DNA from 3 places in the Duganella hordei genome. Region 3 is predicted to be linked to each of the others. Evidence: predicted binding sites of a transcription regulator. Region 3 holds the regulator's gene; each other region holds the start of a gene.

Region 1 (7,034 bases), 520 kb from region 3:
ACGGCGCCCGCCCTGCCCTTGCCGCGGCTGCCCACCCCACGCCCGCTGCAGATCCTGCTGGTCGAGGACAATCTGGACGCCGCCGAAACGCTGTGCCTGCTGCTGGAGCTGGGCGGCCATACGGTGGTGTCGTGCCACGACGGCGCCGCCGCGGTGGACCTGGCGCTGGCGGGACGCTACGACCTGGTCATCTGCGACATCGGCTTGCCCAGCCTGGACGGCTTTGTCGTCGTCGAGCGCATCCGCGCAGGGCTGCCGGGCAAGGCGCCGTTTTTCATCGCGACATCCGGCTACAATCAGCCGCAGGACCGCGCGCGCGCCATCCGCAGCGGCTTCGATCACTATCTGGTCAAGCCGGTGGCGATCGATATGCTGCTGGCATTGATAGAGCTGCATGTGCATTGACGTCCCACACCGGTGCGCAAGCGGCAACCATCCTTATCGCTTTACTGTATTGATATTTAACTATGGCGACTAACGACGAACGGCACCAGATGATCGAGCGCAACGTGATGCGCCGCCCCGAGACCGCCAAGGCCGACACCATCGTGCTATGGGAACGGCTGGCCGTCGAACTGGTCGCCATTATCGGGCACAGCGGTTTCGACACGCTGTATGCGCGCAGCATCCACCTGGTGCGGGTGCAGCATCCGTGGCTGACTGAAGGCGGCGACCCGCGTTTCGAGAAACTCAGGGCCAGCCTGGACGGCCAGCAACAGGTGCCCGCGGCCACCGCCAGCATCGCCCTGCTCACTACTTTCACCGACACGCTGATCCAACTGATCGGCGAGTCATTGACCACTGCCATACTCCAATCGGCCTGGGGCCAGGATACTGCGGACACTGCCGCTAAGGGAATTCAACAATGAGCAATAAAGTCAACATTCAGCGCCTGGCGACGGGTGTGCCGGGGTTGGACGAACTGCTGGGCGGCGGCATTCCGGAATTTTCATTCAATTTGCTGGCGGGCACGCCGGGCAGCGGCAAGACCACGATGGCGCACCAGATCATGTTTTCGCTGGCCAACCCGGACCGGCGCGCGCTGTTCTTCACCGTGCTGGGCGAGCCGCCGCTGAAAATGCTGCGCTACCAGCAGCAGTTCCCGTTCTTCGACGTCAGCAAGGTCAACCAGTCGATCAAGTTCATCAACCTGGCGTCCGACCTGCTGGACGGCGATTTCGACCGCGTGCTGGCGCGCATCGCCGACGAGGTGCGCAATTTCGCGCCGAGCCTGGTGTTTGTCGATTCGTTCCGCTCGGTGGTGCAGTCGGCCCAGGGCATGGACCGCGGCGCCGCCGGCCTGCAGCACTTTGTGCAGCAGCTGGGCATGCAGATGACCAGCTGGCTGGCGACCACCTTCCTGATCGGCGAATACCTGGCGCCGGAGGCGGAGTCTAGCCCGGTGTTTACCGTGGCCGACGGCATCATCTGGATGTCGCAGCTGGTGCACCGCGACGCGCTGGTGCGCAAGATCCAGGTGGTCAAGATGCGCGGCCAGGCGCAGAGCCTGGGCGTGCACACCTTCCGCATCAGCGACAGCGGCGTCGATATCTTCCCGCGCGCGATGCTCAGCGCCACCACCGCCAAAGTCATTATCGACGGCCAGCAGCGGCTGTCGATGGGCGTGCAGGAACTCGACGCGATGATGGGCGGCGGCGTGCCGGCCGGTTATTCGCTGCTGCTGGTCGGGCCGTCGGGATCGGGCAAGTCGGTGCTGGCCACGCAGTTCCTGGCTGAGGGCGTGCGCAACGGCGAGACCGGCGTGATCGCGGCGTTTGAGAAGAGTCCGAACCAGCTGCTCAGCCATCAGCTGAACGCGCTGCTTGAAAGCGGCCAGGTCGGCATGATCAATACCCGCACCCTGGACCTGTCGATCGACGAGATACTGCATGACCTGGTCGGCATGATCAAGCGCATGCAGGCCAAGCGGGTGGTGATCGATTCGCTGTCCGGCTTCGAGCTGGCGCTGGCGTCGTCGTTCCGCGACGATTTCCGCGAATCGCTGTACCGCATGGTGGCGGTGCTGACGGCGATGGGTGTGACCGTGCTGATGACGGCCGAACTGGAAGACCGTTACGAGATGCTGCGCTTCAGCTCCTACGGCAACGCCTTCCTGGCCGACGCCATCGTCATGCAGCGTTACGTTGAACTGGAGGGCGAGTTCAAGCGTGTGATTTCAGTAATCAAGATACGCGCCAGCGACCATAGCAAGGAGATCCGCTTTTTCGACATCACGTCCGACGGCATCGCCATCCGCGAGGCGCTGACCGGGTATGTCGGCATACTGACCGGCCGCCCGGAGGTGGCCGCGCTGACCCAGGCCGGGCAGCCTTAGCCTGGCGCCCGCCGGCTCGGCGCCGGCGGCCAGGCTGCGTTTCCGCAGTCTACTTGTAGATGCCGCAATTGATGATGTGGTCCCCATAACGCTCGAAATACATCGACTTGGCTTCGATCTGCTTGCTGACGGGATTGACGAATTTATAGTCCTGCCAGCCTTTGCCCTTGGCCACGGCCAGCTGGATGCGTTCGCGCATGAAGTACTTGCCGTCGGCATCCTTCAACTCGATCAAATCCTTGCCCTGCATCTTGGGATTGGCGCCGTGCGCGATATTCTTCGCGTTTAAGTCGTTGATCGTGATGTAGAGGTCGCGGTCCCTGAAGCGGCCCGGCTTGCCCTCGTTGATCTCGGCAACGACCTTGTCGAACCCGTCGGTCTTGATGGCGGCGATGGCCCGGTTCACCATTGCCACCGCCTCTTCGGGGGTGCCGTGGGAATCGGCCGCCCAGCTGCTGGTGCCCAGGCTGAAGGTAAGGATGGCCAGGGCCAGGTAGAAAAATTTGCGCATGCATGTCTCCTTGGTTGTTTTAATGGTGGTCCGGTACTTCGCAATTCCCATGCCATCGCGCGCGCCCTCCTCAACCGCGGCCAAGTGCTTGATATTTTAGGCCGATTTGCCGAGAACGGTGGCCCGATTTGTGCGGAAAGCCAGCCTGATGCCACGGAGCGTTCCGGATTCCCACACGACGCCGTGTGAGGGCTAGTTTGAAAAGATGGGGATGATTTTGATCCAGATCAAAGGTTTTTCGAACGTCGATTCATAGTATGAATACCAACAGTCCCACATCAGATCATATATTCCAACTGGAGCGAGCAATGAGCAAAATGATGAAGGCTGCGGTGGTGCGCGCGTTCGGCCTGCCGCTGCAAATCGAGGACGTCGCGGTGCCGACGCCGGGGGCAGGACAGATCCTCGTCAAGATCGAGGCCTGCGGGGTTTGTCATACGGACCTGCACGCCGCTCAAGGCGACTGGCCGGTCAAGCCAGCGCCGCCGTTCATTCCCGGACACGAGGGGGTGGGCTATGTGGTCGAGGTCGGGGCCGGCGTCAAGCATGTCAAAAGCGGCGACCGGGTCGGCATTCCATGGCTGTATTCGGCCTGCGGGCACTGCACGCATTGCCTGGGCGGCTGGGAGACATTGTGCGAGTCGCAGCAAAATACCGGCTATTCGGTCAACGGAGGATTCGCGGAATACGCGCTGGCCGATGCCGACTACGTCGGCCACTTGCCGAAGGATATAGGTTTCATCGATATCGCGCCCATTCTGTGCGCCGGCGTCACGGTCTACAAGGGCTTGAAAATGACCGATACCAAACCCGGCGACTGGGTGGTCATCTCAGGAATTGGCGGGCTCGGCCATATGGCGGTCCAATATGCCCGCGCCATGGGACTCAATGTGGCCGCGGTCGATATCGACGACAACAAACTGGCGCTGGCCCGACGTTTGGGCGCCGCCCTGACGATCAACGCGAAGACCACGGACCCGGCGGCCATGGTCAAAAAAGAGATCGGCGGCGCGCATGGCGTGCTGGTGACCGCCGTCTCGCCGATCGCCTTCTCTCAGGCGCTGGGCATGGTGCGCCGCGGCGGCACGGTCGCGTTAAACGGCCTGCCGCCGGGTGATTTCCCCCTGCCGATCTTCGACATGGTGCTGGGCGGCATCACCGTACGCGGTTCGATCGTCGGCACCCGGCTTGATTTGCAGGAGTCGTTGATTTTCGCCGCCGAGGGCAAGGTCAAGGCGACAGTCGCCACCGATAGCCTTGACAATATCAACCATGTTTTCCAGCGCATGCGTGAGGGCGATATTGAAGGTCGCATCGTGCTCGACTTTGCCGCAAAGCCGCACTGACATCGATCGCGACGCGCTCGCCAGAACAAATGCCGCTCGGTGGGAGCGGCATTTTCAGGTTAACACGCGCTATAACACGCTTACTGGATCACCCGATAGCAAGGCGTGTACTGCTTGCCGGCCAGCTTCATGCGGTGCTGGGCCACGAACGATGCCAGCAGCGCGTCCATCGGGCCCATGATCTCCTTGTCGCCATGGATTTCAAAGTGGCCGAACTTCTCGATGGCGCGGATGCCCTCGTCCTTGACGTTGCCGGCCACCACGCCCGAAAACGCCCGGCGCAGGTTCGCCGCCAGCATGTGCACTTCCTGGTTCTTGTGCAGGCTCAGGTTGCGCATGTTCTCGTGCGTCGGCGCGAACGGCTTCTGGAATTCCTGGTCGATCTTCAGGCCCCAGTTGTAGTAGTAGGCGTCGCTGCGGGATTTGCGGAACTCGCGCACCTGCTTGATCCCGGCCTGCATCTCGCGCGCCACCAGTTCCGGATCGTCGATGATGATCTTGTAGCGCTGCTGCGCCTCCGGTCCCAGCGTGTCGTGGATGAACTGGTTGATCTGCACGAAGTACTCGCGCGACGTCTCCGGCCCGGTGAACACCAGCGGGAACGGGATGTCCGCGTTATCCGGGTGCAGCAGGATGCCCAATATATAGAGGATCTCCTCGGCCGTCCCCGCGCCGCCCGGGAACACGACGATGCCGTGGCCGGTGCGCACGAACGCTTCCAGCCGCTTTTCGATGTCCGGCATGATGACCAGCTCATTGACGATCGGGTTCGGCGATTCGGCCGCGATGATGCCAGGCTCCGAGATGCCCAGATAGCGCCCCTTGTGCAGGCGCTGCTTGGCGTGGCCGATGGTGGCGCCCTTCATAGGGCCCTTCATCGCGCCGGGACCGCAGCCGGTGCAGATGTCCAGGTCGCGCAAGCCCATTTGATAGCCGACTTCCTTCGAGTAGTTGTACTCGGCGCGGTTGATCGAATGGCCGCCCCAGCACACCACCAGGTTAGGATTGAGCATCGGCTTGAGCACACCCGCGTTGCGCAGGATGTGGAACACCGAGTCGGTGATGCCTTCGGTGGCGCTCATGTCGAACTTGGGATTGTCGGTCACCTCGTTGCTGACGAAGACAATATCGCGCAGCACCGCGAACAGGTGTTCGTGGATGCCCTTGATCATTTTACCGTCGACGAAAGCGATCGCCGGCGCCCCCTTGATATCGAGCTTGATGCCGCGCTCGCGCTGCACGATGCTGATGTCAAACGATTTATACCGTTCCAGCAATTCCTTTCCATCGTCGATAGTGCTGCCGCAATTGAGCACGGCCAGTGCGCAATTGCGGAAGATGTTATAGAGGCCGCCCTGGCTAGTGTCGAGCAGCTTGTTCACTTCCGCCTTCGAAAGGACCTCCAGCTGGCCTTCGGGCGAAATCAGGGTATCGACAACGTCATGTTCCATGATGCGTAAATCCTTATTCAAATTCGATGCATAACAGGTAAGCCTGCAGTGCCAATATACGACAACTCGGCACTTTTTGGGTCGGAGATTGCAATAGCGGGAATCGCCACATTTATTAGCACAATTGACACAATCGTGCAGGACAGGCCTCAAAAAGCTGGACAGGAACCGTTTGTAGATTAAAATGGCGCCCAATTTGGATTCCCCACAAGGGAGTCTCGATCCCCTTTTCACAGATCCATAAAATTAGGAGAAGCCGCATGAGCGGTGCTACCACCACCAATACGGAAGTCGCCATTCCCGAATTCAAGCAGATCATGGGCCACCCTGCTCCGCTGTGGATGTTGTTCATGACAGAATTCTGGGAGCGCTTCGCGTTCTACGGCATCCGCTGGGCGCTCGTGCTCTACGTCGTCGCCCAGTTCCACAACGGCGACCCATCCGGCCAATCCGCCGCCAACCTGGTGTACGGCTCCTACCTCGCGCTGGTGTACGCCGCCGCGCTGTTCGGCGGCTATGTCGCCGACCGCGTATTGGGCTACCAGCGCTCGATCCTGGTCGGCGCCGCCTTCATGTCGGCCGGCCTGTTCATGATCGCCTTCCCCAACGAGACCGTGTTCCAGTTCGGCCTGGCCACCATCATCGTCGGCAACGGCATGTTCAAGCCGAACATCTCGACCATGGTCGGCAAGCTGTATAGCGTGGCCGATACCCGCCGCGACTCCGGCTTCACCATTTTCTACATGGGCATCAACTCCGGCGCGCTGGTCGCACCGGTGCTGACCGAGTGGCTGGCTGCCACCGTCTTCGGCCACAACGGCATGCCCGCTTACAAAGTGGTGTTCATGTCGGCCGGCGTCGGCATGTTGATCAGCCTTGTATGGTTCTTCATCGGCCGCCGCAACCTCAAAGGCATCGGCGCCCCGGACGCATCCAACGCCGATCCAAAGCGCCTGCTGTACGTGATCGTCGGTTCGCTGTTCGTGATTCCGGTCGTGTACTTCCTGCTGGCCGCCGGCGCCAACAAGCTGCAGGCCGTGCTGTCGGTGCTGTTCGTGCTGCTGTCGGTGATGCTGATGGTCGAAGGGATCAGGAACGGCAAAGTGGCGCGCGACAAGGTCATCGCCATGCTGGTGATCTTCTTCTTCAATATCATGTTCTGGATGTTCTTCGAGCAGGCGGGCAGCTCGTTTACCTTCCTGGCCGAGAACATCATCAACCGCAAGATGTTCGGCGACTGGATCTTCCCGGTGGCGTGGTTCCAGACCGTGAACTCGCTGGCCATTATCGCCTTCGCTCCGGTGATCGCGTTCATCTGGGTCATGCTGGGCAAGAACAACCCTTCGATCCCGCGCAAATTCGGCCTGGGCCTGTTGTTCAACGGCTCGGCC
Region 2 (7,034 bases), on a different contig from region 3:
TTGACCGAGGCGTAGGCGGCGCCCAGCTCGTCCGCGTCGTGGCACAGCCGCATGCCGATGCCGCCGCCGCCGGCGGTGCTCTTGAGCATGACCGGGTAGCCGATGGCTTGCGCCTGCCGCAGCGCGTCTTCCATGTCGCGCAGCAGATCGGTGCCCGGCAGCAGAGGCACGTCGGCCCGCCGCGCCAGGTCGCGCGCCGTGTGCTTCAGACCGAACTCGCGCATCTGCCGCGGCGTCGGGCCGATGAAGGTGACGCCGGCGGCGGCGCAGGCTTCGGCGAAGGCCGCGTTCTCGCTCATGAAGCCGTAGCCGGGATGGATCGCCTGGGCGCCGGTGGACAGGGCCGCGCCAAGCACGGCCTGTTGCGACAGATAGCTTTCCGCCGCCGGCGCCGGGCCCACGCAGATGGCTTCGTCGGCCAGGCGCACGTGCAGCGACTCCACGTCCGCCTCGGAATAGATGGCGACGGTCTTGATGCCCATCGCGCGCGCGGTGCGGATCACGCGGCAGGCGATCTCGCCCCGGTTGGCGATCAGGATTTTGGTAAACATGGCGTAGTCCTTGTAATTATTCCGAATCCCAGATGACGAAGCGCACCGGTGTCGGGTTGTACGCATTGCACGGGTTGTTCAATTGCGGGCAGTTCGAGACCAGCACCAGCACGTCCATCTCGGCGCGCAGCTCGACGTATTTGCCGGGCGCCGACAGGCCGTCCTCGAAACTCAGGCCGCCTTCCGGCGTGACCGGCACGTTCATGAAGAAATTCACGTTCGGCACCAGGTCGCGCTTGCCCATGCCGTTGTCCGCATGCGCCAGCGCCAGCAGGTAGTTGTCGCGGCAGCTGTGCATGAATTTCTTTTGCGCGGCATAGCGCACCGTATTGCTTTCGGCCGCGCAGGCGCCGCCCAGCGTGTCGTGCCGTCCGCAGGTGTCGGCGACGATGGACAGCATCGGCCGGCCGCGGTTCGAATACAACACCGAACCGGTACTCAGGTAGATGCCGCCCTGGCGCTGCAGCGTGTCGGTGACGCTGTAGCTTTCTTCGGTATCGCCGGCGTTGTAGAAGATCGTGTCGACCGCCTGGTTGCCTTCCAGGTCGATGATGCGCAGGACCTGGCCGCGCCGCATGGTGTGCAGCCACGGCTCGCCGGCCGGCTGGTAATGGTCGAGCAGCGCGGCGGCCGGATCGAGGGAGCTTTCAAGCAGGGTGTCCATGTATGCTCCTAGCGGTAGGCGAGTTCGGTGTTGTGGTAGCCGCGCCCGTTCTCCGGGCACGACAGGCGGCAGGCGTCGTCGATGGCGGCCGGGCCGGAATGCCATGCGACGATGGCGACCTTGCCGGGCGCGTAGACGGGCGAGGGATCGAGCGGGTGGGGCGCCGTCGACAGCGCGAGCAGCGTGTCCATCTCGAAGCGCAGCTCGACATAGTCGTTCTGGCGCGAGTGGCCGGGCACGAACTGGAAGCGTCCGCCGGCGTCGACCGTCACCTTGGAAAACAGGTTCACGTTGGGCACCAGGTCGCGCCGGCCCAGGCCCCACTTGCCCAGCTCGATCAGCAGGCTGTCCTTGCCGTTGCGGTGCATCGCGTTGCGGTGTTCCTGGTAGCGCCGCTCGCCGTATCGGGAGCGGATCAGCGCGGCGTCGGACAGGCCGCACAGTGGATCGTGCCAGCCCAGCGTGTCGGCGGAGATGGCGGCCAGGATGCGGCCCATGTCCGAGTACAGCACATGGCCGGCGGTCAGGTGCGCCGTGTGCTGGGCCTTCAGCGTGTCGGGCAGGTTCAGTCGTTCCAGCCGCTCGTCGGCGCGGTACAGCAGGCAGGCCAGGTTGGCGCCGCCTTCGAGATCGATGAAGCGCAGCGTGCTGCCGCGCCGCACGCGGTACGACCAGTGGCCGCCGCCGGGTATCAGTTCGCTCCACAGGATGTCTTTGCCGGCCAGGCCGGGGGCGAGTTCGCGCGCCTGTTGCAGCGCTTCGGGTTCCATCGTTGTAGTCATCACAGGCCTTCCATGGGTTGTGTCGTGCTGCGTGTCAGTTTTTCCAGTTGTTCGAGGTCGGTCTTCATGCCCGACGTGGCGCGGATGCGGTCGAGGATCTGCCGCTTCAGGCCGATGAACTCGGGGCTCAGCTTCAGGTCCTGGTCGCGCTGCGCGCCGAACGGCACTTCGATCACCGAATCGATGCGGCCCGGCCGCGGCGCCATCACCACCACGCGCTGGCCCAGATACAGCGCTTCCTCGACGTCGTGCGTGACGAAGACCACGGTGGTCTTCTCCAGCAGGTAGACGTGGCGTATCAGGTCGTGCATCACTTCCCGCGTCTGCGCGTCGAGCGCGCCGAAGGGTTCGTCCATCAGCAGCACGTCCGGCTTGACCATCAGCGCGCGGGCGATCGCCACCCTTTGCTGCATGCCGCCGGACAGCTCGGACGGATAGGCGTGGACCACGTGCGACAGGCCCATCAGCGCCACCAGCGCGTCGGCGCGGCCGGCGGCGAATTCGACGTCGGTCGAGGTGGTGTTGTCGCGGTGGCAGTGCAGCCGGCGGCAGAATTTGATGTTCTGCATCACCGTCAGCCACGGATACAGGCTGTAGCCCTGGAACACCATGGCCCGGTCCGGGCCCGGCCCGTCCACCGCGCGGCCGTTGCATGCGATCTCGCCGTCGCGGTATTCCTCCAGGCCGCCCAGCGTGCGCAGCAGCGTCGATTTGCCGCAGCCGGAAGCGCCCACCAGCGTGACGAACTGGCCGGCGGCGATGTCCAGGTCGATCCGCTGCAAGGCTTGCGTGCGGCGCGCGCCGGCGCCGTAGTACTTGTCCAGTTGGCGGATGCTGATCTTGTTGGTCATATCGCTTAGCTCCGCAGGTAAAGCCAGGGGAAGGCGCGCCGGTGCAGCCAGCGGAACGCCTGGTCGGTCAGCAATCCCACCAGCCCGATCAGCAGGATGCCGGTGAAGATCTTGTCGGTCTGCAGGAAGCGCTGCGCCTTCAGGATGGAAAAGCCCAGCCCGGAATTGGCGGCCACCAGCTCGGCCACCACCAGGTAGGTCCAGGACAGGCCCATCATCGAGCGCAGCGTGTCGAGCATGGCCGGGCGGGCGGCCGGGATCAGCACGTGCTGCAGCACTTCGCCGTTGCTGGCGCCCATGGTCTGGGCCGCCTCTATCGACGCCGGCGGCACGCGCGCGATGTCCTGCGCGATCAGCAGCACCATCTGGAAGAAGGTGCCGACGAAAATCACCGTGACCTTGGCGCTTTCGTCGATGCCCACCCACAGCATGATCAGCGGGATGAAGGCCACCGCCGGCAGGTAGCGGCTGAAGTCGGTCAGCGGCTCGAGCAGGGCGCGTACGGGCGCGTAGGCGCCCATCAGCACGCCGAGCGGCATGGCGACGGCGGCCGACAGCAGGAAGCCGCCGAACACGCGCCCCACGCTGATGCCTACATCGCTCAGCAAGTCGTCGGCCAACAGCCATTCGTGGGCGCGCTGCAGCACCTGGAGCGGCGTCGGCAGGAACACCGGGTCGACCCAGGCGCTGGCCGAGAGCACGGTCCAGGCCACGAACGGCAGCAGGAAGCCGAGCGCGGCCAGCAGCACGACGCTGGACCGGCGCAGCTCGCCGCGCACCGCCCAGGGCGAGCGGCGGTTGCGCGGCACGCCGGCGCGCCCGGCAGCGGCGGCCTTGCCGCCAGTGGTGAAGTCCCGCATGGCGCGCCTTATTTCTTCAGCGCGTCGGCCAGCAGGGAGCTGTCTATGCCATGGGCATAGTCCACCGTGCCATCGACCAGCTTGTTATCTTTGAGGAATTTGTGGATGACCGGGCCGACCGCGACCAGCGACTGCGGCTGGGCCGGGTCCAGCGCGCCGCTGTTGTCGGCGGCGTTGAAGAAGCGGGTGCCGGGCAGGAACACCTTGTATTCATCCGGCTTCATGCCGACCACCTTGGACATGATCTGCAGCGCTTCGGCCTGGTTGCTGCGGATGAATTGCTCGGTGTCGAACCAGGCCTTGATCATCGCCACCAGTTCGGCGCGCTTGGCCTTGTCGGCCAGCGCCTTGCCGTGCGCCACCAGCAGGTCCGGCACCAAGCCGGGCATGTCGCGGGAGGTGAACAGGGCGCGGCCCTTGCCGCTGGATTCGATCTTCGACACCCACGGGTTCCACACCACGGCGGCGTCGACCTTGCCCGACATGAAGGCCGCCGCCGCGTCGCCGGCTGACAGGTTGACGATCTTCACGTCCTTGATGGCCAGGCCGTTCTTGGCCAGCGCGTTGGCCAGCACGAAATGGGAGATGCTGAATTGCTCCAGCGCGACCGACTTGCCCTTCAAGTCCGCGAAGGACTTGATTTTTGCGCTGACCATCAAGGCGTCGTTGCCGGCAGAATTGTCGTTGACGAGGATGGTCTTGAGCGGCACGCCCTTGGCCAGCGGCGTCATGGTGTCGGACCAGGTTTGCGAATTGGCGTCCAGCTGTCCGGCCGACAGCGCGGCGATGGAGTCGGTGTAGTTGGCGAACCAGACCAGCTTGACCTTGGCGCCGTATTTCTTGAAATAGCCTTTTTGATCCGCGACATACCAGGCCACCCAGCCCGGCCAGTCGGACAGGCCGACCTTGACCTCGGCGCGGACGGTGCCGGCGCTCAGGCCCAGCGTCATGCACAACAGGGATGCTACGAAGGTGCGCAGGACGCGCGAGGAGAAACGTGGATGCATGGTCAGGCTCCCGAAAAAATAAAAGGACGAGAGGTGAGCATCACAAATCAAACCATGTGATGACCTCCCGGGCTTTTATCCCTCCGTGGAGTTCCCAACAGCTGCGCTGTTCGAAACCGGCTGCTCTCGGACCAGACATCGCTTGATAGCGACCGGAACCCTAGCGTCCATGCTCAAGAAGTGTTGTTCGACTGTTTCCGCCGCACCTCTCGCTACCTGTCATTGAGCAAGAGCTGTGCCAGCGGCATGCGGGGCGGCCGGGCGGTCGCGGCCGCTTCCATGCACCAATGGCAATCATGCTGCATTGTTATGGTGCGAAATCTTGCGCGCCCCGTGTTCCATTTTGGCGCGCGGAAGCCCGGCTGGTAGCTGAGAGCATGATCGCCGACGTTTTTGACCTGGATCAAATACGTCAGGAACCTCCGCCAACCATAATCGTCCGACGATGATCAAGGAGGGATTGTGGAAAAAACACTGCTGAAGTCCGTATCGAATCCGGTTGGCGCTCCGGCGCCCACGGCTGCGATCGGCAGCCGCAACGTGCTGGATTTGTACCTGCAGAGCCAGGTGGCGCGCATGACGGGCGGCGTGTCGCCGATTGCGATGTCGCTGGCGTTCCACGACTGGTGGCAGCACCTGGCGGTGTCCCCGGGCAAGTGCAGCGAACTGTTGGCCTATTGGAGCGGCGCCCTGGCCGGCGGCGCGCAGGCGGTCGACGTCGGCGCCGACAAGCGCTTCGCCGATGCCGCCTGGCGGCAGTGGCCGTTTTCCGGGTACGCGCAGGTCTTTAAGCACGCCGAGGAGTTCTGGAAGCAGGCCACCTGCGGCGTGGCCGGCGTGTCGTCGCATCACGCCGACGTGGTGGCGTTCACCGCGCGTCAGCTGCTCGATATGTACTCGCCATCGAACTTCCTGTGGACCAACCCGGAGGTGCTGGGCGCGGCGGTCGCCAGCGGCGGGCGCAGCCTGATCGATGGCGCCCTCAATTGGCGCAAGGATCTGTGCCGGCGCCTGGCGCCGCCCGGCGCGACGGTGTCGGAGCCGGTTGGCCGGACCTATGTGCCCGGGCAAGACGTGGCACTGACGCCCGGCGAGGTCGTTTACCGCAACGATCTGATCGAACTGATCCAGTACGCGCCGCAGACCGCCAAGGTGTACCGGGAGCCGGTGCTGATCGTGCCGTCGTGGATCATGAAGTACTACATCCTCGATCTGTCACCGCACAATTCGCTGGTGCGCTACCTGGTGCAGCAGGGGCATACGGTATTGATGATTTCCTGGCGCAACCCCGACGCCGAAGACCGCGATCTCGGCATGGAGGACTACCTGCGGCGCGGACTGCTGGCCGCGCTGGAGCAGGCCGACCTGCTGTGCGGCGGCGCGCCGGTGCACGCGGCCGGCTACTGCCTGGGCGGCACCCTGCTGGCGATGGGCGCCGCGGCGCTCAGCGCGGGCCACCTGGACGCGCAGGGCAAGCTGGCGTCGCTGACCATGCTGGCGGCGCAGACCGACTTCCACGAGCCCGGTGAGCTGGGCCTGTTTATCGACGACAGCGAGCTGGCCTTCCTCGACGCGCTGATGTGGGACCAGGGCTATCTGGACGGCGACCAGATGGCGGCCTCGTTCCAGCTGCTGCATGCGCGCGACCTGGTGTGGTCGCGCATGATGCGCGAATACCTGCTGGGCGAACGCAGCGCGCCGAACGACCTGATGGCCTGGAACGCCGACGCCACGCGGCTGCCGTTCCGCATGCACAGCGAATATCTGCGGCGGCTGTTTCTGCACAACGATCTGGCCGAGGGGCGTTATAAGGTGGCCGGCAAGCCGGTGGCGCTGGCCGATATCCGCACCCCGATGTTCGTGCTGGGCACCGAGCGCGACCACGTGTCGCCATGGCGCTCGGTCTACAAGATCCACCTGCTGTGCAACGGGCCGATCGACTTCGTGCTGGCCTCGGGCGGCCATAACGCCGGCATCGTCTCGGAGCCGGGGCACGCCAACCGCAGCTATTACAGCCATCCCGCCAACGTGGCGCCGATCGGCTACACCAGCCCGGAGCAGTGGCTGGAGCAGGCCGAGCACACCGAAGGCTCGTGGTGGCCCCATTGGCAGCAATGGCTGGCGCGCCATTCCGACCGCCAGCGTGTGGCGCCGCCGGCCATGGGGTTGGGCCGGACGCTGGGGCCGGCGCCGGGGCGCTTCGTGGTGCAACCCTGAGCCAGGGACGCGCTCAGCACGGCAGCAGCAAGGAATGCTGGCTGGCCGTATGGAAGTCGCGCCAGACCCGGTTGATGGCGCTGTCCTGGTGCGCGGCGTACA
Region 3 (7,034 bases):
CGAGTGGCTGGCCGACCCCGGGCTGCACGGGCGGCAGATGGATCCGGCGCAGCGCGCGTCCACGCTGCGCGCGCTGGACGATTGCCGCCGCGACGGCAGCCCGCTGCGGCTGGAATACCGGCTGTCGGCACGCGACGGCCAGGCGCTGTGGTTCCGCGACCAGGCCGAGCTGGTGCGCGACGACGAGGGACGGCCGCTGTTCATGCAGGGCATCATGATCGACATCACCCAGAATAAGCTGACTGAACAGGCCTTGCTGGCGTCGCAGCAGGCGCAGCGCGACCTGGCGGCGCACCAGGAAAGAATCAAGGAACACGAGCGCAAGCGCATCGCCCAGGAAATCCATGACGAGCTGGGCGGCCTGCTGACCGGCATCAAGGCCTATATCTCGGTCAGCATGGACCGCGGCGCGGCGGCCGGTGCGGCGCCCGAGCCCTTGCTGGCCGAGGCGGCCGGACTGGCCCAGGACGCGATCGAGACGGTGCGCCGGGTCATCACCGACCTGCGGCCCAGCGTGCTCGACCAGCTGGGCGTGTGGGCCGCGCTGGAATGGTATGCGGAGCAGATCGAACGCCGCTCCGGCCTGCACTGCGCCTGCGCCATCAGCCCGGCCGCGTCGGCGCTGGAGCTGGGCGCCGAGCGCAGCACGATGCTGTTCCGCATCGCGCAGGAAGCGCTGACCAATGTGGTGCGGCACGCCGAGGCCAGCGCGGTGCAGCTGCGGGTAGACTACGCCGACGGCGTGCTGCAGCTGCGCATCGACGACGACGGCAAGGGTATCGCGGCCGAGCGCTTGCTCAATCGCGAGTCCTGGGGCATCCTCGGCATGCACGAACGCAGCCGTCATTTCGACGGCGAATTGAAAATCACCGGCAGGCCGGGGCAGGGCACGACCCTGCTGCTGCGCCTGCCATTGGACGCACACCATGAGCAATAATCCCATCCGCGTGCTGCTGGTCGACGACCACGCGATCGCCCGCAACGGCGTGCGCTTGATGCTGAGCACGGTCGACGACATCCGCGTCGACGGCGAAGCCTGCAACGCCAACGAGGCGCTGCAGCTGGCGCAGGCGCAGGAATTCGACGTGGCGCTGCTCGACATCACCATGCCCGGCAAGAACGGGCTGGAGCTGCTCAAGCAGTTGCGCGCCGAGCGGCCCAAGCTGGCGGTGCTGATGCTGAGCACCTACGCCGAAGATATCTACGCCGTGCGCGCGCTCAAGCTGGGCGCGGCCGGCTACCTGACCAAGGATGCGCCAACCACGGCGCTGGTGGCGGCGGTGCGCAAGGCCGCATCCGGGGGCAAGCACGTGAGCCCGGCCCTGCTGGAAAAGCTGGCCAGCCTGATCGGCGGCGGCGAGGTGGGCAAGCTCGAGGCGCTGTCGAACCGCGAGCTGGAGGTGTTCAAGCTGATCGCGGCCGGCGAATCGCTGGTGCGCATCGGCGAGACGCTGCACCTGAGCCCCAACACGGTGACCACCTACCGCGCCCGCATCCTGGAGAAAATGGGCCTCGACAGCAATGCCGAGCTGACCCGGTATGCGTTGGAGCACGGCATCATCTAGTTTCATATTGCAAAGGTTGTAGGGGAAGCCCTACAGATTTCTGTCCGGACTCCCCTACGCGACACGGCAGCGAAGCCCGATAACCGCGCGGCCGCCGATCGCCGATACTGTCTCCATACCGCAGCCAACGCTCAGATGCTGCGAAAAACACAACAGGGAGCAGCGAACATGACGACCAACCTCCAACTGGCAACACACAATGGCGGTGCCGTGAGCAGCAGCCAGAACAAATGCGCGATGTGCGGCTTGAAGAACCTGTGCCTGCCGGTGGGGCTGAACGACGCCGAGGTCAGCCGCCTCGACAAGATCATCGGCCGCCGCCGCCGCGTCGAACGCGACGAAAACCTGTGCCGCATGGAACAGCCGTTCAACAACCTGTATGCCGTGCGTTTCGGCCATTTCAAGACCTCGCGCGTCAACCACCGCGGCGAGCAGCAGATTACCGGCTTCCAGATGGCCGGCGAGCTGCTGGGCATGGACGCCATCGGCACCGGCCAGCACGGTTGCGGCGTGGTGGCGCTGGAAGACAGCGAAGTGTGCGAGATCCCGTTCGCCCGGCTGCAGGAATTGTTCGCCGACGTGCCGCAGCTGCTGCAGCACTTCCACCGCATCATGAGCCAGGAAATCATGCGCGAGCAAAACGCGATGATGTTTCTCGCCAATATGCGGGCCGAGCAGCGCTTCGCCTTGTTCCTGCTGAATCTGTCGACGCGCTATGCGGCGCGCGGCTACTCCCCCAACAGCTACCAGCTGCGCATGTCGCGCGAGGACATCGGCGACTACCTGGGCCTGACCATCGAAAGCATCAGCCGGCTGCTGTCGCGCTTTCGCAGCAACGGCTGGATACGGGTCGACAAGCGCGACCTGACCATTGTCGACCGCGCCAGCCTCGAGGCGCTGGCGACCGGCGCCGACCAGGACGGCACCAAGGTGGCCGCCAAGGCGCTCGGCCGCACGCCGGCGGTGGCCTGAGGCAGTGAGCCTGCCGCCGGCTCAGCCCGGCGCGCGTCCCGACCGTTCGACCGCCGTCTGGCAATCCACGCACGTCTGGGCGCTGGGCTCGGCCCGCAAACGGGCCGCCGCGATGGCCGCGCCGCACTGCACGCAGGTGCCGTAGCTGCCCGCGCGCACGCGTTCCAGCGCCTCGTCGACGGCGCGCAATTCCATCAATTCGTGATTGAGCAGCGCGATGTCGGTGTCGCTGAGCTGGCACGCTTCGGCCTGGTCGGCATCGATCGCGTAGCTATTAAACAGCGCCATCTGCTGTTGCTCGTCGGCCTGGTGCAGGCGCTGGCGCAACTGCTGCGCCAGTTCGCGGCGCCGCAGCAGCAGACTACTGTTGAGCTCGTCTATGACGTGGGCGCTGCTGTCGGGACTCATGTCGATCTCCATTCACTTGTTCAATGCAGCCATCGTAGAGACTCGCCCGTGCAATTTGATTGATGCAAATCAAAAAGGGCCGGCTTCGGATAGAATGGTTTTTCGCGCGCAAGCAGCAGCTTGCACGCTCACTGTGAGGAGAGATGCATGACGGATCCATCGAAGTATGTACCGCCGGCGATCTGGGTCGCGCCGGCATCGTCGGGCGGCACGTTCGGCAACATCAACCGCCCGGTCGCCGGCGCCACCCACGAACAGGAACTGCCGGTCGGCAAGCATCCGCTGCAACTGTATTCGCTGGGCACGCCCAACGGCGTGAAGGTCACCATCATGCTGGAAGAGCTGCTGGCGCTCGGCCATGGCGGCGCCGAATACGACGCCTGGCTGATCCGCATCAACGAGGGCGCCCAGTTCTCCAGCGGCTTTGTGGCGGTCAATCCCAACTCCAAGATCCCCGCGCTGGTCGACCGCAGCGGCGCGCAGCCGCTGCGCGTGTTCGAGTCCGGCTCCATCCTGATGTATCTGGCGGAAAAGTTCGGCGCCTTCCTGCCCACGGAAACGGCGGCGCGCACCGAAACCCTGAACTGGCTGTTCTGGCAGATGGGTTCGGCGCCGTTTGTCGGCGGCGGCTTCGGCCACTTTTACGCCTACGCGCCGGAAAAGCTGCAATATCCAATCGACCGCTATGCGATGGAAACCAAGCGCCAGCTCGACGTGCTGGACCGCCAGCTGGCCGAACACCGCTACGTCGCCGGTGACGAGTACACGATCGCCGACATGGCGGTCTGGCCGTGGTACGGCGGCATGGTGCTGGGGCAGTTGTACAGCGCCGCCGAATTCCTGTCGGTGCACGAGTACCGGCATGTGCGGCGTTGGGCCGACGAGATCGCCGCGCGTCCGGCCGTCATCCGCGGCCGCAAGGTGAACCGCACGTTCGGCAACCCCCAAGACCAGGTGCTGGAGCGGCACGACGCCGCGGATCTGGACTGACGCCGGCCGCTGGCATCGACGTCGGACCGAGGCACTGAAACACCGTGCCTGCGGTGCGTTTTGATCTGGATCATGGTTTTTTCACTCACTTGCTCTCATAGTAAAAGCCCGTTCGGCCCAAACGAGAGCATGTCATGTACCACACCAACGTCGCGCCGCCGACGGCGGCCATCCGGCTCGGAAGGGCGGGGGCGCCGCTGTTGTTGGCCTGTCTGACCGGCTGCAGCCTGCTGCGCCCGGTCGATCTGCCGCCGCCGGCGCCGGCGTTCCAGCCGCCGCCGGCCTGGTCTTCCGGCCACACCGCCACGTCCTCCGCGTCCGATGGCGCCGCGCTTGCCGGCTGGTGGCGCCGCTTCGACGATCCGCTGCTCGAGCAGTTGGTGACGCGCGCCCTGCAAGCGAACACCAGCATCGCGTCGGCGCGCGCTTCGCTGCAGCAGGCGCGCGCCACGCGCGATGCCGCAGCCGCAGCGCTGGCCACCACCGTGGTCGGCAGCGCCCAGGCCCAGCGTAGCAAGCTCGACGGGGCGTCCGCCACCAATAGCTACAACCTGGGCTTCGATGCCAGCTGGGAACCGGACCTGTTTGGCGCCAACCATCATGCACTGGCGGCCGGTGCGGCCACGCTGCAGGCCAGCGCGGCCACGCTGGCCAACGTGCAGGTCTCGGTCGCCGCCGAGGTGGCGCGCAGTTATATCGAACTGCGCGGCATCCAGGCACGGCAAGTCATCGCCCGCGACAACCTGGCCAGCCAGCAGGCCACGCAGCAGATTACCGCATGGCGGGTCCAGGCCGGACTACTGACTTCGCTGGAGCAGCAGCAAGCGATCACCGCCACCGAGCAGGCCGCGGCCCAGTTGCCGGTGCTGGAGAGCAGCCGGGCGTTGCTGGCCCACAGCCTGGCCGTGCTGTGCGGGCAGGCGCCGGCCGCGCTCGACGACGCGCTGGCGCCGCCGCAGGCGATACCCGCCGGCGGCGCAGAGCTGGCGCTGAGCCTGCCGGCCGCCACACTGCGCCAGCGTCCCGACGTGCGCGCGGCCGAAGCCCAGCTCGAAGCGGCCCGCGCCAAAGTGGCCCAGGCCGACGCCGCGCGCTACCCGGTGCTGCGTCTCGAGGGATCGCTGGGATTGAGTGGACTTGCCGCGGGCGGCAGCGGCGCGGCGCTGCTGCGCACCTTGCTGGGCAGCGTGGCGGGCAATGTGTTTGACGGCGGCGCCAGCGCGGCCCAGCTGCGGCTGCAACGCGGCGCGCTGGCGCAAGCGCAGGCCGGCTATCTGGCGACGCTGCTGACCGCGTTGCAGGAAGTGGAGGATGCGCTGGCCGCGCAGGCGGCCGACCGTCTGCGCCTCGATCATTTGCGGCTGGCCGCCGCGGCGGCCGACAGCGCCGCGCTGCTGGCGCGGCAGCGCTACGCCAGCGGCCTGGTGGACTTTCAAACCGTACTGGAAACCCAGCGCGCGCTCTACACGTCGCAGGACGGCGTGGCAACCGCCAGCGCCAACGTCGGCACCGACCAGGTGCGCCTGTACAAGGCACTGGGCGGCGGCTGGCAACCCGACGGCGGTGCCGCACCGATGAAGGGAAGCACACCATGAATCAACGTATGGCAGCACCGGCCGTCGTCATCGACGCACCACCACGCCCCTGGTGGCGGCGCGCCGCCGTGTGGGGCGCCGCGTTGGCGCTGCTGGCGGCCGGCGCGGCGGCGTACGCGTGGCGGCAGCATGCCCAGGCGGCACGGGCTCCCGCCTATGTCACGGTGCCGGTCAAGCGCGGCAGCGTCACGCTCAGCGTCACCGCCAACGGCACCTTGCAGCCGACCCGCGCGGTCAATATCGGCAGCGAGCTGTCGGGCACGGTGGGGCGCGTGCTGGTCGACGTCAACGACCAGGTGCGCGCCGGCCAGGTGCTGGTCCAGCTCGACACGGCCAAGCTGCAGGACCAGATCGTGCGCTCGCGCGCCGCGCTGGCCGCCGCCAGGGCCGAGCTGGCGCAAAGCCAGGCCAGCCTGGCGGAGGCGCGCGCGGCACTGGGACGGCTGGAGGAAGTGGCCCGCCTGTCCGGAGGCAAGGTGCCCTCGCGCGCCGAACTCGACACCGGCCGGGCCACGCTGGCGCGGGCCCAGGCGGCCGAGCTGAGCGCCGCCGCCAACGTACAGAGCGCCCAGGCCACGCTGTCGACCGACAGCACCAACCTGGCGCGCGCCTCGATCCGCTCGCCGATCGACGGCGTGGTGCTGAGCCGCAGCGTCGATCCCGGCAACGCGGTGGCCGCCTCGCTGCAGGCGGTGACGCTGTTTTCGCTGGCCGAGGACCTGCGCCATCTGCGCCTGCTGGTCAATGTCGACGAAGCCGACGTCGGCGCCGTGCGCGTGGGCCAGCCGGCCACCTTCAGCGTCAGCGCCTATGCGGACCGCAGCTATCCGGCGGTGGTCACCCGGGTGTCGTACGGCTCGACCATCACCGAGAACGTGGTCACCTACGTGGCCTACCTTGAAGTCGACAACGCCGACCTGAGCCTGCGTCCCGGCATGACGGCCACCGCCGTCATCCGCGCGGCGGTACACGACGACGTGCTGCTGATACCCAACAGCGCGCTGCGCTTCACGCCCAGCGACACCGCAGCGGCGGCAGCGCCGGCGGGCATGGTGTCGCGCCTGATGCCACGCCTGCCCGGACGGGCGCCGCGCCAGGCCGGCGTCGCCGACGCCTCCGCCTCCGCGCGACGCACATTGTGGCTGCTGAGCGACGGCGTGCCGCGCGAGCAGGTGGTCACGCTCGGCATCAGCGACGGCCGCTACACGGAAGTGAGCGGCCCAGGGCTGCGACCAGGCATGCTGGTGATCACCGACCAGCGCTCGGCGGCGCCATGAACGGCGACAGCGCCGCGCCGCTGATACGGCTGCGCGAAGTATGCAAGCGCTACGGTCACGGCGCAGCCGCGCTGACGGCGCTGGACCGGGTCAGCCTGGATATCGCGCAGGGTGAGTTTGTCGCCATCATGGGACCCAGCGGTTCGGGCAAGTCAACCGCGATGAATCTGCTGGGCTGCCTCGACACGCCCAGCAGCGGCCAATACCTGTTTCACCAGATCGACGTG

Evidence for each region. Region 3 encodes FNR, which switches genes on or off when oxygen is low (the NO sensors DNR and NnrR bind a similar motif). Its sites were predicted from a motif close to TTGATNNNNATCAA; they were not measured.
Region 1: a site for FNR is predicted at 3,064-3,077, ahead of adhP (alcohol dehydrogenase AdhP). Genes of this name have one in related genera too.
Region 2: a site for FNR is predicted at 5,109-5,122, ahead of ABWW33_RS20920 (PHA/PHB synthase family protein). Genes of this name have one in related genera too.

Annotation. Positions count from the first base shown of each region.
Region 1 is NZ_BPWI01000001.1:318,260-325,293, reverse strand. It holds gene ABWW33_RS01360 (hybrid sensor histidine kinase/response regulator) at 1-405, shown strand, start outside; gene ABWW33_RS01355 (hypothetical protein) at 468-869, shown strand; gene ABWW33_RS01350 (ATPase domain-containing protein) at 866-2,335, shown strand; gene ABWW33_RS01345 (cache domain-containing protein) at 2,385-2,846, opposite strand; gene adhP (alcohol dehydrogenase AdhP) at 3,155-4,192, shown strand; gene ppnN (nucleotide 5'-monophosphate nucleosidase PpnN) at 4,273-5,643, opposite strand; gene ABWW33_RS01330 (peptide MFS transporter) at 5,904-7,034, shown strand, end outside.
Region 2 is NZ_BPWI01000009.1:164,068-171,101, forward strand. It holds gene uca (urea carboxylase) at 1-551, opposite strand, end outside; gene ABWW33_RS20895 (urea amidolyase associated protein UAAP2) at 568-1,215, opposite strand; gene ABWW33_RS20900 (urea amidolyase associated protein UAAP1) at 1,224-1,997, opposite strand; gene ABWW33_RS20905 (ABC transporter ATP-binding protein) at 1,997-2,848, opposite strand; gene ABWW33_RS20910 (ABC transporter permease) at 2,854-3,708, opposite strand; gene ABWW33_RS20915 (ABC transporter substrate-binding protein) at 3,717-4,715, opposite strand; guanidine-I (ykkC/yxkD leader) riboswitch at 4,778-4,890, opposite strand; gene ABWW33_RS20920 (PHA/PHB synthase family protein) at 5,178-6,932, shown strand; gene ABWW33_RS20925 (acyl-CoA dehydrogenase family protein) at 6,946-7,034, opposite strand, start outside.
Region 3 is NZ_BPWI01000001.1:840,875-847,908, forward strand. It holds gene ABWW33_RS03545 (response regulator) at 1-937, shown strand, start outside; gene ABWW33_RS03550 (response regulator) at 927-1,565, shown strand; gene fnr (fumarate/nitrate reduction transcriptional regulator Fnr) at 1,734-2,537, shown strand; gene ABWW33_RS03560 (TraR/DksA family transcriptional regulator) at 2,559-2,945, opposite strand; gene yghU (glutathione-dependent disulfide-bond oxidoreductase) at 3,093-3,935, shown strand; gene ABWW33_RS03570 (efflux transporter outer membrane subunit) at 4,070-5,530, shown strand; gene ABWW33_RS03575 (efflux RND transporter periplasmic adaptor subunit) at 5,527-6,807, shown strand; gene ABWW33_RS03580 (ABC transporter ATP-binding protein) at 6,804-7,034, shown strand, end outside.